DNA from 2 places in the Mesorhizobium sp. CAU 1741 genome. Region 2 is predicted to be linked to the other one. Evidence: predicted binding sites of a transcription regulator. Region 2 holds the regulator's gene; the other holds the start of a gene.

Region 1 (7,790 bases), on a different contig from region 2:
ATCCAAGAATTCCGAGCCCCGCATTCGTGACAATGACTGTATCGCGACGGTCTCGACTTGAACGATTTCAGGTAGTTCGCGCACAAGTTTTGCGCAGCACTGCCTAACGGCTCATCATTTGCCCACTCGTCGTCATTCGCACTTGACCGGCATCCAATAATCGCCTTCGATGGCCTCCGTGAGTGGGAGGTGGAGCACGCGCGTCGATGACGATGCCGCGTTCCGGCCGAGGCCGGAATGGACCTGCTTCCGAAAAAAACGATCCGGACGAACGTCCGACAACAGAAAAGGGTATGTGGGCATGAAAAAGTTGGTAACCGGAATTCTTGGCTCGGCCGCGCTTGCGCTGTCGGCCACCGCTGGCTCGGCAGCGACGCTCGATGACGTCAAGGAAAAGGGCTACGTCCAGTGCGGCGTCTCGACCGGCCTTGCCGGCTTCTCCGCACCGAACGATCAGGGTGAATGGGAAGGCTTCGACGTCGAGCTTTGCCGCGCGGTCGCCGCTGCGGTGTTCGGCGATGCCGAGGCCGCGCGCTTCACCCCGACCAACGCCACCGAGCGCTTTACGGCCCTGCAGTCCGGCGAAATCGACGTCCTGACCCGCAACACGACCTGGACCACGAGCCGCGACACGTCGCTCGGCTTCAACTTCGCTGGCGTCAACTACTATGACGGCCAGGGCTTCATGATCAACGCAGCAAACCTGCCGGGCATCAATTCCGCGCTTCAGCTTTCCGGCGCAGCCGTCTGTGTCCAGACCGGCACGACCACGGAACTCAACTTGGCCGACTATTTCCGCGCCAACAACATGGAGTACAACCCGGTCGTCTTCCAGGCACTGGAAGAGGTCAACGCCGCCTACGATTCGGGCCGTTGCGACGTCTACACCACCGACCAGTCCGGCCTCTATGCGATCCGTCTGACGCTTACGGCGCCGGATGACCACGTCGTGTTGCCCGAGATCATTTCCAAGGAGCCGCTTGGCCCGGCCGTGCGCCACGGCGACGACCAGTGGCTCGACGTTGTCAAATGGACCCTCTACGCAATGATCCAGGCCGAGGAACTGGGCATCACCCAGGCCAACGTCGACGAGATGGTCGGCTCGGACAATCCCGAGATCAAGCGCGTTCTCGGCGAAGAGGAAGGCTCCAAGCTTGGTGCCGATCTCGGCCTTGAGGAGAAGTGGGTCTACAACATCGTCAAGGAAGTCGGAAACTACGGCGAGGTCTTCGAGCGCACCATCGGCCAGGAGAGCCCGCTCAAGATCGCGCGCGGTCTGAACCAGCTTTGGACCAAGGGCGGCATCCAGTACGCGATGCCGATCCGCTGATCTGAAGACTGAACGGATGACGGGGGGCGCGATGTACGCCTCCCGCTCCACCTAAAGGGGAACAGGTATGGCGTCGCAGGATGAAATCCGCGCGGCGGGCCCGGCACAGGCGTCTTGGATCAACGACCCCAAGATGCGGGGATTGATCTACCAGATCATCGTCGTGGTGCTGCTGTCCGCTTTCGTCTACTGGATTGTGGGCAATACGCTTGAGAACCTGCGCCGCGCCAATATCGGCTCCGGCTTCGGCTTTCTGGACCGGCGTGCCGGTTTCGACATCGCCCAGACGCTTCTGCAATACACAGCGGACTCGACCTTTGGCCGCGCTTTGGTCATTGGCTTCGTCAACACCGCCCTGGTCGCTGTCTGCGGCATCCTGACGGCAACGCTGATCGGCTTCATCGTCGGTGTCGGGCGGCTTTCGGGCAACTGGCTGATCGCCAAGATCTGCACGGTCTATGTCGAGGTCTTCCGCAACATCCCGCCATTGCTGGTCATCTTTTTCTGGTATTTCGGCGTGCTGTCGGTCTTGCCGCTTCCCCGCGACAGCATCGAGATGCCGCTGAATACCTATCTCAACAGTCGCGGCTTCTTCGTTCCGTCGGCAAGCTTCGGGCCGGACATCTGGCTCGTCGTCGCCGCCTTTGTCGTGGCGATCGCACTGTCGTGGTTCGTCAAGCGAAAGGCGTACCAGCGCCAGATGGCCACCGGCGAGCAGTTTCCGGTCCTGTGGACGAGTCTTGGCCTCATCATCGGCCTTCCGCTGCTCGCGTTCTTCCTTGCCGGCATGCCGGTGACGTTTGAATTTCCTGTGCTGGGCGCTTTCAATCTGAACGGCGGTGTCAGCATCAAGCCGGAGTTCCTGTCGCTCTATCTTGCACTGTCGTTCTATACCGCGTCGTTCATCGCTGAAATCGTGCGTGCCGGCATCCTCGGCGTCAGCAGGGGTCAGTCGGAAGCGGCCCACGCGCTGGGTGTTCGCGCCGGCCCCACATTGCGTCTTGTCATCATCCCGCAGGCGATGCGCATCGTCATTCCACCCCTCACCAGCCAGTATCTCAACCTGACCAAAAACTCGTCGCTTGCCGTGGCGGTGGGTTATCCCGACCTCGTCGCGATCGGCCAGACCACCATGAACCAGACGGGGCAGGCGATCGAAGTGGTCGCGATCTGGATGGTCGTCTACCTCGGGCTGAGCCTGTCGACTTCGACGTTCATGAACTGGTTCAACGCCAAGATGGCGCTGGTGGAGCGGTAAGATGCAGGAACACGACATCTCCTTCGTCCGCGCCCAGATGGTCATCGCGCAGGAAGCGCCGCTGCGCGAGCGGGGTCTTGTCCGTTGGCTCCGGGTGAACCTGTTCGCCTCCACGACGGATACGATCCTCACCGTTATCGGGTTACTGTTCGTCGTCTGGCTGCTGCCGCCGTTCATCCAATGGGCATTCATTAACGCGACGTGGGTTGGGCCGGACCGCTCCGTCTGCGCCACCATTGCGCAGGGTGGCACCCAGCCAGATGGCTGGTCCGGTGCATGCTGGGCCTTCGTGAATGCCAAGTTCGAGCAGTTCATGTATGGGCGCTACACGATCAGCGAGCGCTGGCGCGTCAACGTCACGGCGATCATGTTCGTGGTTCTTCTCGTACCGCTCCTGATCCCGCGTGTGCCCTACAAGGTGCTCAACGCCATCCTGTTCTTCGGCGTGTTTCCGATCCTCGCCTATTTCCTGCTGGTGGGCGGCGTCCTTACGCTTCCCTACGTTCCGACGACGTTGTGGGGGGGGCTCCTGGTGACCATGGTGCTTTCCTTCGTCGGCATCTCCGTCTCCTTGCCGCTCGGCGTCGCGCTCGCGCTCGGCCGTCGATCCCAGATGCCGGTCGTCAAGCTTCTATGCGTCATCTTCATCGAGGTCGTGCGTGGCGTGCCGCTGGTGACGGTGCTTTTCATGGCCAGCGTCATGCTGCCTCTCTTCATGCCGGCAGGGTTTACCTTCGATCGGCTCGTGCGGGCGCTCGTCGGCGTGGCGCTGTTTGCGTCCGCCTACATGGCCGAGGTGGTGCGTGGCGGGCTGCAGGCCATTCCGAAGGGGCAATATGAAGGCGCCGACTCGCTCGGCCTGAGCTACTGGCAGAAGATGGGTCTCATCGTGTTGCCGCAGGCCCTCAAGCTCGTCATACCGGGCATCGTCAACACCTTCATCGGTCTCTTCAAGGACACCAGCCTGGTCTACATTATCGGGATGTTCGACCTGCTGGGCATCGTTCGCCAGAACTTTTCCGACCCGAACTGGGCATCGCCGCAGACGCCGATGTCGGGACTTCTGTTCGCCGGCTTCGTGTTCTGGCTGTTCTGCTTCGGCATGTCACGCTATTCGATCTATATGGAACGTCGCCTGGACACCGGCCACCGATCATGATCCGCCGGCACGGAAAAGCACCAGCAAGAATAGGCCGAAGCGCCAAAGGGGAATCTCATGGCCACTGAAAACGCCGCACGCAGCGAAGAAATCGCGGTGGATCGCTCCAAGATGCACATTTCCGAGACCGATGTCGCCATCGAGATCAAGGACATGCACAAATGGTATGGCGACTTCCACGTCCTCAAGGACATCAATCTGAAGGTCATGCGCGGAGAGCGCATCGTCGTCTGCGGTCCTTCCGGTTCGGGCAAGTCGACGATGATCCGGTGCATCAACCGACTGGAGGAACACCAGAAGGGCAAGATCGTCGTCGACGGCATCGAACTCACCAACGATCTCAAGCGTATCGACGAGGTACGGCGCGAAGTCGGAATGGTCTTCCAGCACTTCAACCTCTTCCCGCACCTGACGATCCTGGAGAACTGCACGCTGGCGCCGATCTGGGTGCGCAAGACGCCGAAGCGGGAAGCGGAACAGACCGCAATGCATTTCCTCGAACGCGTCAAGATCCCGGAGCAGGCCAACAAATATCCCGGCCAGCTCTCGGGCGGCCAGCAGCAGCGCGTGGCGATTGCCCGTTCGTTGTGCATGAACCCGCGCATCATGCTGTTCGACGAGCCGACGTCGGCACTCGATCCGGAAATGATCAAGGAAGTGCTGGAAACGATGGTCGGCCTTGCCGAGGAAGGCATGACGATGATCGTCGTCACCCACGAGATGGGTTTCGCGCGTCAGGTCGCCAATCGCGTCATCTTCATGGACCAGGGGCAGATCGTCGAGCAGAACGAGCCGGAAAAGTTCTTCGACAACCCGCAGCACGAGCGCACCAAGCTCTTCCTGAGCCAGATCCTGCATTAGGTTCGGGGGAGCAGGCAGCCGTCGATGGAGGCTTTGCTTCTACTGGCTTGCGGCCTCGTCGAATCCGTAGAGCCAGTCCATGTCGGAGGCGAGCGAGCCGGCTGGGCGCGAGGCAAGCACCATATCGCGCCCGAACGCCACGGGTCCCCGCGCGTGCCAGACAAAGCGGTTGAAGCTGCCGCGCTTTGCCACCCGTGCCACACGCCGCTGGCGCGCCTGTTCATAGCGCTCCAGCGCGTGGCGCTTGTCTCCGGGCTGTTTTGCCACGAGCCGTGCCAGCGTTGCCGCGTCTTCAATGGCCATGGCTGCGCCTTGCGCGGCGAAAGGCGTCATCGCATGGGCGGCGTCGCCGACAAGCGCCAGGCCGCTGCCATCCGTCCACGGCCCGTTGGGGTCGACGTCGTGCAACGGCCAGGTCGTCCACGAACCCGCCATCGCCGCCAGCGACTGGAGTTCGTCGGCTGCTCCCCTCATGGCGTCGAGCAGCAGCCCCGTATCCGCGGCGCCGGACCAACCGCGCACGGGCTCAGGTCCACGGGTCACAGCGACGAAATTCACCGCGCGCCCGCCACGCAGCGGGTAGGCGACGAGATGGAAACGTGGATGCATGAATGAGGTGACGCTGTCATGCGCTGGCAACCACCGCGATTGGCCGCCCGTGGCCGCGACGGTCGCCCGCCATGCGACATAGCCGCTGTAGCGGCTGTCGCGCGCGCCGGGCACGCTGTCGCGCAGGCGGGACCACACGCCGTCAGCGCCGACGACGAGATCGAATGCGCCCTCGTTACTATCGTCTGAAAGCACGAGCGACGCGCGTCCATCGCTTTCCCGCCTCAGCGAGTCGACCGCGCGGCCGGTCCGCAGGTCCACGGCGGGTGAAGCCGCGACCATGTCGACGAGTGCCTGCTGGAGGTCGGCGCGATGGATTGTCAGGTAGGGTGCGCCCCAGCGCTGCAGGGCTGCCTCGCCGAGCGGAACCGTCGCAACCTCGCGCAGCGAATCCGCGCGCCGCAGGACGACGCCTTCCGGTTGGACCGCCTTGTCCAGCAATCGCTCGATGACGCCGAGCCGCGCAAGAATCCGTGTCGCGTTCGGAGACAGTTGCAGCCCGGCGCCTATTTCTTCAAGCGTCGGTGATCGCTCGAAGACGACGACCTCGAAGCCGTGTCGTGCGAAGGCAAGGGCCGCAGTCAGGCCAGCGATGCCGGCGCCCACGACGGCGACCCGGCCTGCCGCGGTCATCGCCCGGTCCTTGTCACGGAAATCGTCCGCTCAGGCTGCCTGATGGTGGTAGACCGCGCCCTCAGGCTTGGTCTCGGTCGCCTTGAGCGCGGGATTGTAGCGAAACAGCGTCGAGCAATAGGGACAGACCTTTTCCGAATCGTCGCCCATGTCGAGGAAGACGTGGGGATGATCCTGAGGCGGGTTGGCGCCGACGCACATGAACTCCTTCACGCCGATCTCAATCGCGGCGTGGCCTGCGTCGTTCTGGAAATGCGGTATCGCGTGACCGGCCATGGAAAGCTCCGAGATGCTGTCGATGCGGATCGTGTGCGTTTGCAGCATAAACCGGCGCTTTGCAAGACGGTGATATCAAACTGTCGCAAAACCCTGTCAGGAGACCACTTGACGGAATCCGCGCCTGCTGATGCAGTCGGCGCAACGCATCGGGTGGAACAAGATGAACGAGTTGAGACCGGCGACAAGCGAATTCACCGGAGAGATGAAGGCTCTGGCGGCTTCACCGGAAGGCAATCCCGACCGTTTCGTCAACCGTGAGTTCTCATGGCTGCAGTTCAATCGACGGGTGCTCGATGAATCGCAGAACCCATGCCATCCGCTGCTCGAGCGCGTGCGCTTCCTGTCGATTTCGGCGGCCAATCTCGACGAATTCTTCATGGTGCGCGTCGCCGGGCTAGCCGGCCAGGTCCGCCAGGGCATCGCCATCAAGAGCCCCGATGGTCGCACACCGGAACAGCAGCTCGAATTGCTGTTGCTCGAAGTCGCCAGTCTGCAGGAGGACCAGCAGCAGAGCTATTCCTCTCTGACGGGACTGATGCGCCAGCAGGGCATCGAGATCGTGCGCGGCGATGCGCTCAACCGCGACGAGTTGCGCTGGCTCGAAGACCACTTCATGGAATCGGTCTTCCCGGTGCTGACCCCGCTGTCGATCGACCCCGCCCATCCGTTTCCGTTCATCCCCAATCTCGGCTTTTCGATGGGCCTGCAGTTGCGCAACCTGCGCGACGGCGAGGAGATGACCGCGCTGCTACGCCTGCCTGTTGCCTTGCGGCGCTTCGTCCGCCTGCCGGATCGCAAGACGACCGTGCGCTTCATGGCGCTGGAAGATGCGGTGGCATTGTTCATCGGCAAGCTCTTTCCCGGCTATGAGGTCAAAGGGTCCGGAACGTTCCGGATCATCCGGGACAGCGACATCGAGGTCGAGGAAGAAGCCGAAGACCTGGTGCGCCTGTTCGAGAGCGCGCTGAAGCGGCGCCGCCGGGGCCAGGTGATCCGTATCGAGTTTGACGACGAGATGCCCGAGGCGCTGCGCGATTTCGTCGCCACCGAACTGGGCGTGGCGGGCGGGCGTGTCTCCATCCTGAAGAAGCCGCTTGCGATCAACCAGATTTCCGAGATCGTTTCGCTGCCGCGCGACGACCTCAAGTTCACCCCCTACAATCCGCGCTTTCCCGAGCGCATCCGCGACCATGGCGGAGACTGCTTCGCCGGCATCCGCGAAAAGGACATCGTCGTCCACCATCCCTACGAGAGCTTCGACGTGGTGGTGCAGTTCCTGCGCCAGGCAGCGGCCGACCCGGAAGTCGTCGCCATCAAGCAGACCCTGTATCGCACCTCCAACGACAGCCCGATCGTGCGCGCGCTCATCGATGCCGCCGAGGCCGGCAAGTCGGTGACCGCGCTCGTCGAGCTGAAAGCCCGTTTCGACGAGGAAGCCAACATCCGCTGGGCGCGCGACCTGGAGCGTGCGGGCGTTCAGGTCGTCTTCGGCTTCATCGAGCTGAAGACCCATTCGAAGATGTCGCTCGTCGTGCGTCGCGAGGACAACAGGCTGCGAAACTACGTCCATCTGGGCACCGGCAACTACCACCCGATCACCGCCCGCATCTATACCGACCTGTCCTATTTCACCACCGATCCCGAGATCGCGCGCGACGTGG
Region 2 (7,790 bases):
ACGAAATTGTCATCCAACTGTTACACAGGGCCGCTATTGCCACTCCCGACGCATCGAGGCGTCAACGGATTTTCCGAACAGGAGTAGGCTCCATGAACAAATTTTCCCTCGTCGCAACCACTGCGTCGCTCGCTCTCGCCGCATCGCTCGGCGCTGCTGCCGCCCAGTCGCGCGACACCATCCAGATCGCCGGCTCGTCCACGGTGCTGCCCTTCGCCAGCATCGTCGCCGAAGAATTCGGCCAGGCATTCCCCGAGTTCACGACCCCCGTCGTCGGCTCCGGCGGTTCGTCGGGCGGTCTGCGCCAGTTTTGCACGGGCGTCGGCGAGAACACCATCGACATCGCCAATGCTTCCCGCCGCATCCGCGCCTCCGAGATCGAGGCTTGCAACACCGCCGGCGTCAACGATATCCGCGAAATCCAGATCGGCTATGACGGCATCGTATTCGCCACCGGCGCCGACAAGGAAGACTTCGCGCTCGAGCCTGTGCACGTGTTCAAGGCCATCGCGGCAGAGGTTCCCGTCGACGGCGAGATGGTCGCCAACCCCTACACCACCTGGAACGAGATCGACGAGTCGCTGCCGGAACAGCCGATCGCCCTGGCAATTCCCGCCAGCAATCACGGCACCCGCGAAGTGTTCGAAGAGCGCGTCCTGCATGAGGGCTGCGAGGCTGCCGAACTTCCGGAAATGAGCGAAGACGAAATGGACGCGGCTTGCCTGGCGCTGCGTCAGGACGTCGTCGTGGAGATCGCAGGTGACTACACCGAAACGCTCGCCCGGCTGCAGTCCAACCCCGACACTGTGGGCGTCTTCGGCCTGAGCTTCTACGACCAGAACCGCGACTCCCTGAAGGTCGCGACCATGTCCGGCATCACGCCGTCGCTCGAGACCATCGCTTCGGGCGAATATCCGGTGTCGCGCCCGCTGTTCTTCTACGTGAAGGGCGAGCACATTGGCACGATCCCCGGCATCGAGGAATACGTCCAGTTCTTCCTGTCCGACCAGATGGCCGGTATGGGTGGCACGCTCGAAGGCGCCGGCATGATCCCGGCCCCGGCCGAAGAGACAGCCGAAGTTCTGGCTGAGTTCGAAGAAGGCAAGTCGCTCACCGCTGCTGACGTGCAGTAAGCAGACCATGGACGGGGCCTCTCCTTTCGGGAGGCCCCCTTTCCGTTCTTTCGGGCCTTCACAGCGACTTGCCTTACGGAGCGTGACACAGTGAACACAGCCATCGTCGCCGGCCTGCTTCTCATCTTGCTCGGTTTTGCGTATCAACTCGGCTGGTCGCGCAGCCGCTCGCTGGTTGCCGCCGGCGCACGCGTCCATTCTCGACCGGTGTACCATGGATCGCTCGTCGCGATCTGGGCACTGGTTCCAGCGCTTCTGGTGCTGGGGCTCTGGGTGCTTTTCGGCGATACCGCCATGCGCGCCTACATCGTCGCGCAGTTCCCACCGGACGTCGCCAACCTCGCGCCCGGAGACCTCAATGCCGCCATCCAGCGTGTCCGCCAGATCGAAACCGGCTTCGGCGTCGTCGGCGAGACCGCTCCTTACGAAAACGCCGCTGCCCAGGCGCTGCGTGAATTCAGGGTTCTGACGTTCGCGCTCGTGGTTGCCGCTGCGGCGGGCACCGGCGCGCTGGGGCTCTATCTCGCCCGAAGGCGCATTTCAGACCGGCTGCGTGCCCGCAACGAGGTCGAGACGGTCGTCCGGATTCTTCTGATCGCCTGCTCCGTAGTGGCGATCCTGACCACCGTCGGCATCGTTGCCTCGCTCCTTTCGGAAGCGATACGCTTCTTCACGTTCGTCAGCCCGGCCGACTTCTTCTTCGGTACCGTCTGGAACCCTCGCTTCTCCACGGTCGGCAACGGGGCGACGGGCGAATATGGCCTGCTTCCACTGCTCTGGGGTACCCTGATGGTGGCGACGATCGCGATCATCGTGGCGCTGCCAATCGGGCTGATGACCGCAATCTACCTTACCCAGTACGCATCGCCGCGCGCGCGCGACATCATCAAGCCGATCGTCGAGGTGCTGGCGGGTATTCCGACCATCGTCTACGGCTTCTTCGCGCTCGTAACCGTCGGACCCTTCTTGGCGTCGGCTGGTACCAGCATTGGCCTCGACATCCGGGCGACGAGTGCGCTGACCGCCGGCGTGGTCATGGGCATCATGATCATCCCGTTCATCTCTTCGCTGTCCGACGACGTGATCCGGCAGGTTCCGCGCGCCATGCGCGACGGCTCGCTGGGGCTCGGCGCCACGCAGTCGGAGACGATCAAGCGCGTGATCCTGCCGGCAGCGCTGCCAGGCATCGTCGGTGCCTTTCTGCTCGCCGTCAGCCGCGCCATCGGCGAGACGATGATCGTGGTGCTCGCCGCCGGCAACAGCCCGTTCCTGCGGCTCAACCCCGGCGAACCGGTTTCGACAGTCACGGTGACAATCGTCAACCAGCTTACAGGCGACACGGATTTCGCTTCGCCGCAGTCGCTCGTCGCATTCGCGCTGGGTTTGACGCTGTTCGTGATGACGCTCATCCTCAACGTCGCGGCGCTGTTCATCGTGCGCCGCTATCGGGAGCAGTATGAATAAGATGGCCGAGATGTTCTCCCGACAATTGGAGCAGGGCTCCGACGGTTCCACGCAACGGCTCGAGCGGATCAGGGCAGGGTTGTCGGCACGTCACTCCCGCGAAAGGCGGTTCCGTGCCTATGGTATCGCGGCAATCGTCGCGGCGCTGGGTTTCGTCGCCATCCTGTTCTCCATGATCCTCTATCAGGGATTGCCCGCTTTCACTCAGGCCACCCTCACGGTGGACGTGTTCTTCGACCCCGAGATCATCGAGGCAGACGACATCCCCGTGCAGGTGGAGGGGCAGTCGGCGGCCGAGTACCAGAAGGCGCAGCTCGACTGGCAGCGTCAGGTCACGATGCTGAACTGGAACCGGGTCGTTGAGCAAGCCATCCTTGCCGCGGCGCCGGATATCGAGATCGATACTCGGGCCGTGCTTTCCGTGGTGGAAACGAGCGAACGTTTCCGGCTGCGCGACATGTTCGTCGCCGATCCCGGTCTACTGGGCAAGACAGTGAGCGTCGACATGCTCGCATCGGCCAATACCGACAACTGGCTCAAGGGCAACATCGATCGCAGCCTGCCGGACAGCCAGCAGCAACTCAGTCCCGAGGCTCGTGCGCTGGCCGATCGTCTGATGGAGGAAGGCAAGATGCGCTTCTCCTTCGCCGCGCACATCTTCTCCAACGTCGATTCGCGGTCAGCGCCGGCATCGGCGGGATTGGCGGGCGCGTTCGTCGGCTCGCTCTACATGATGCTGGTTGTCATCGTCCTCGCCGTGCCGATCGGCGTTGCAAGCGCGGTCTATCTCGAAGAATTCGCACCGAAGAACCGGCTGACCGACTTCATCGAGGTCAACATCAACAATCTCGCCGCCGTGCCGTCGATCGTCTTCGGCCTGCTCGGTGCCGCGGTGTTCATCAATTACTTCCGACTGCCGCTATCAGCGCCACTGGTCGGCGGTCTCGTGCTGACGCTGATGACGCTTCCGACTGTCATCATTGCGACGCGGTCGGCGCTGCGTGCGGTTCCACCATCGCTGCGGCAGGCCGCTCTCGGGCTTGGCGCGTCAAAGACACAGACCGTGTTCCACCACGTCCTGCCCGTCACCTATCCCGGCATCCTGACGGCCACCATCATCGGCGTGGCGCAGGCGCTCGGCGAAACGGCGCCGCTGCTGCTGATCGGCATGAACGCATTCGTTGCCCAGATACCTTCCACGCCGATGGATCAGTCGACAGCCCTGCCGGTGCAGATCTATCTTTGGCAGGGCAACGAGAACCGAAATTTCTTCGAGGCCCGTACGTCGGCCGCGATCATCGTGCTGCTCGGCTTGATGCTGACGCTCAACGCGATTGCGATCTTCCTGCGGACCCGGCTGGAGCGCCGCAAATGAATACCGAAACAAGGCAGGAGGCCACGTCCATGCACATGCCGGCCGAAAAGATCGTCGCGCAATCCGACCTTTACTCGATGGAATCACCCACCGTGCGTACACCTGACGAAAACCCGCGCCCGGTTCGGGTCAGCGCGCGCAATGTCAACGTCTTCTACGGTACCAAACAGGCGCTGTTCGATGTCTCCATCGACGTGCCGGAGAAGGCGGTGACTGCGTTCATCGGTCCGTCGGGCTGCGGCAAGTCGACGTTCCTGCGCTGCCTCAACCGAATGAACGACACGATCGAGGGCTGCCGCGTCACGGGCGCTATCGCGCTGGATGGCTCCGACATTTACGACCAGGCGCTCGACGTGGTCGAGCTGCGCGCCCGCGTCGGCATGGTGTTCCAAAAGCCGAATCCGTTCCCGAAGTCGATCTACGAGAACGTGTCGTACGGCCCCCGTATTCACGGCTTGGCGAGAAGCCGTGCCGAACTCGATGCAATCGTCGAAGCCAGCCTGCAGAAGGCGGGCTTGTGGAACGAGGTGAAAGACCGGCTCAGCGAGCCCGGCACCGGGCTTTCCGGCGGCCAGCAACAACGCCTGTGCATCGCGCGTGCGATCGCGGTCTCGCCCGAGGTCATCCTCATGGATGAGCCCTGTTCCGCGCTCGACCCGATCGCGACCGCGCGCATCGAGGAACTTATCGACGAGCTGAAGCAGAACTACACGATCGTGATCGTCACCCACTCGATGCAGCAGGCGGCGCGCGTCTCCCAGCGCACGGCGTTCTTCCATCTCGGAATCCTCGTCGAGGAAGGCCCAACCGACCTGATCTTCACCAGCCCGGGCGAAAAGCGCACGCAGGACTACATCACCGGCCGTTTCGGCTGAGCAGGCTCGCGCAAAGGAGACCACCAATGGGTGAGCATACAGTCACGTCCTTCGATGACGAACTCAACGAGATCGACAGGCTGATCCGCGACATGGGCGATCTGGCAGGGGCGATGGTGGCCGCGGCCACGCGCTCGCTGATAGAGACGGATGCCCCGTTGGCTCAGCGGGTGATTTCCGACGATGCCGTCATGGATGCACGCCAACGGGAACTAGACGAGCGCGCCATCACGTTGATCGCCAAGCGCCAGCCGATGGCGCAGGACCTGCGCTCGGTGGTGGGCGCGATCCGGATGGCGGCCGACCTCGAGCGCATCGGCGATCTGGCCAAGAACATCGCCAAGCGCGTCAATGCGGTGGGCGAGGGCGCAACGCCGCGCAAGCTGTCGCACTCCATCGAGGCGATGGCGCAAATGGTGATGGAGCAGGTGGCTCTGGTCATCTCCGCCTACGAAGCGCGCAACGCCGAGGGGCTGATAACCTTGCGTGCGGACGACGAGAACATCGATATCCAGTACACTGCGGTGTTCCGCGAGCTGCTGACCTACATGATGGAGGATCCGCGCAACATCACGGGCTGCACCCATCTGCTGTTCTGCGCGAAGAATCTGGAGCGTATCGGCGACCACGTCACCAACATCGCCGAAAACGCCTACTACATCGCCACGGGCCGGCAATTGCCGCTGCATCGGCCGAAGCACGACGAGACGTCGGTCCAGGGCTGACGACGGAAGACGGAAATATGATTGCACCGAAGATCATGGTGGTTGAGGACGAGGAGCCGCTGGGCGTACTCCTCAAGTACAATCTCGAGGCGGAAGGGTACGAGGTCGAGGTCATCATGCGTGGTGACGAGGCGGAAATGCGCCTGCGCGAAAGCCAGCCCGACCTGCTCGTGCTCGACTGGATGGTACCGGCGGTGTCCGGCATCGAATTGTGCCGGCGCCTGCGCATGCGCCCGGAGACCGAACGCTTGCCGATCATCATGCTGACGGCGCGCGGCGAAGAAAGCGACCGGGTTCGCGGCCTCGTCACCGGCGCGGACGATTATCTGGTGAAGCCGTTCTCCACGCCCGAACTCATTGCGCGCGTGCGGGCGCTGCTGCGCCGGGCGCGGCCGGAGGTGCTGTCCTCGGTGCTGAAGGTCGGCGACATCGTGCTCGATCGCGAGACGCACCGTGTGCATCGCGGCAAGTCTGAAATTCGGCTCGGGCCGACGGAGTTCCGCCTGCTGGAGTTCATGATGCAGCATCCCGGCAGGGTGTTTTCCCGCGGTCAACTGCTCGACAATGTCTGGGGCGAGACGATCTATATCGACGAACGCACCGTCGACGTGCATGTCGGGCGCCTGCGCAAGGCGGTCAATCTCGGCAACATGGCAGACGTCATCCGCACGATCCGTGGTGCCGGCTACGCCATCCAGGAGGGATAGGCCTGGCCGCCGCCCTGTGGCCGGCGCTTCAGACCACTTCCTCGCTTCGCACGGGGGCTGCAGCAGCGCCTCTGGCGAAGATTTCCTGATCGACGAACGTCAGCGCCTGGCGGGCGCAGCCTTCGCGGATAAGCGGTATCTCGTCCGGCTCCAGGTCAAACGAAATCGCCGCATTGTGCTGGCCGCCGGCGGTGCGGGCGATCGCCTCGCGCATCGTTGGCTCGATGACGTCGAAAGCCGAGGTGCCGAGGCCGACGATCGCCACCGGCGCCGGGTCGAACAGCGCGAACAGGCTGCCCAGCCCGAAACCGATCGCTTCTCCCGCGCGCTGGAATGCTTCGCGCTCGCGGCCGTCGTGATCGCGCGCCGCCGCCGCCATGGCCAGCATGGTTCCGTCGTCGATATCCGCTACCGGCAGTGCATGCTCGCCATCACCGCGCGCATGGCGGTAGATCGCATAGTTGCCGGCATAGGCTTCGATGCAGCCACGCCTGCCGCATCGGCAGAGCGCGCCGTTGGGCACGTGGATCATGTGGCCGAATTCGCCGCCCGACGAGTGCGACCCCGTGAAGAGTTCGCCCCGCAGCACCAGCCCCATCCCGATGCCATTGGACAGCAGGATGGTGAAGAAGTTGTCGCGATAGCGGTCCGGTTCGCGACCGCGCAGGGCGACCGCTATCATGTTGCAGTCGTTCTCGACGGTCACCGGGATGCCGAAGGCGGTTTCCAGTGCGTCGGCAAACGCGATTTCGCTGTGCGGGGTGATCGGCGACCACATCAGTCTGCGGGCGCTGGAGTCAGTGATGCCCTGGACCGCCATGGTGATGCGCAGGACGGGACCGTGGCCTGGCGGCGCACGCTCCATCAATCGCCGAACGGCGGAAATGACGTGATCGCACAGTTCGCCATCGGCCATGGTGAGTGTTGCCGGGCGGGAAATGTCATGGGCGATCGCCTTGCCGGTGTAGTCGATCAGCGCTGCGGACAGCGCGTTCAACGACAGCACCATCGACACGACGCTTGCCGCACGTGGGTCGAGATCGAGAGCCACCTGGGGCCTGCCGCGCTTCAGCGCCGCGGTCTCGCCGGTCTTTAGCTGGGCGAGAATGCCCTCGTCGATGAGGTCGGATGATATCGTCGAAATCGTGGAATGGCTGAGCGCCGTCGCCGTGGCGATCTCGGTACGGGAAGGCTGCCCGCCGCGCCGCACAGCCGCGATCACCATGGCCCGGTTGCGCTTGCGCAGATCGTCGTGGCGCACGCCGATCGTCATCTGACGTCCTTCCTCCCGCACAATGCTGCTCATTTACCCCGGTCCAAGCGGCAAAGCCAGCATTGCACGCAGGATATTGACACACGCCCCTAGCTGAGTCATTCTTTTTTTCGAGGCCCGAAAAAAAGAGCCTCGCGGTATTGTGTGCAAGCACCAGAAAGCGCTTGTTCCAAGCGCAGGGAGGAAATCATGAAGAATTTTGCAGCCGCCATGCTGGCGGGTGTCGCCATGTCGATGA

Evidence for each region. Region 2 encodes PhoB, which activates phosphate uptake and scavenging genes when phosphate is short. Its sites were predicted from a motif close to TGTCATNNANCTGTCAT; they were not measured.
Region 1: AAFN84_RS15330 (RNA degradosome polyphosphate kinase) is a predicted target of PhoB. The motif match lies at 6,197-6,213, and genes of this name have one in related genera.

The regions. Positions count from the first base shown of each region.
Region 1 covers NZ_JBDOQP010000003.1:347,566-355,355, reverse strand. The annotation lists gene AAFN84_RS15360 (amino acid ABC transporter substrate-binding protein) at 302-1,330, shown strand; gene AAFN84_RS15355 (amino acid ABC transporter permease) at 1,398-2,588, shown strand; gene AAFN84_RS15350 (amino acid ABC transporter permease) at 2,590-3,747, shown strand; gene AAFN84_RS15345 (amino acid ABC transporter ATP-binding protein) at 3,805-4,608, shown strand; gene AAFN84_RS15340 (FAD-dependent oxidoreductase) at 4,648-5,850, opposite strand; gene AAFN84_RS15335 (zinc-finger domain-containing protein) at 5,881-6,126, opposite strand; gene AAFN84_RS15330 (RNA degradosome polyphosphate kinase) at 6,290-7,790, shown strand, end outside.
Region 2 covers NZ_JBDOQP010000007.1:160,043-167,832, forward strand. The annotation lists gene AAFN84_RS23230 (substrate-binding domain-containing protein) at 93-1,133, shown strand; gene pstC (phosphate ABC transporter permease subunit PstC) at 1,224-2,597, shown strand; gene pstA (phosphate ABC transporter permease PstA) at 2,590-3,972, shown strand; gene pstB (phosphate ABC transporter ATP-binding protein PstB) at 4,050-4,847, shown strand; gene phoU (phosphate signaling complex protein PhoU) at 4,874-5,572, shown strand; gene phoB (phosphate regulon transcriptional regulator PhoB) at 5,593-6,279, shown strand; gene AAFN84_RS23260 (ROK family protein) at 6,308-7,552, opposite strand; gene xylF (D-xylose ABC transporter substrate-binding protein) at 7,742-7,790, shown strand, end outside.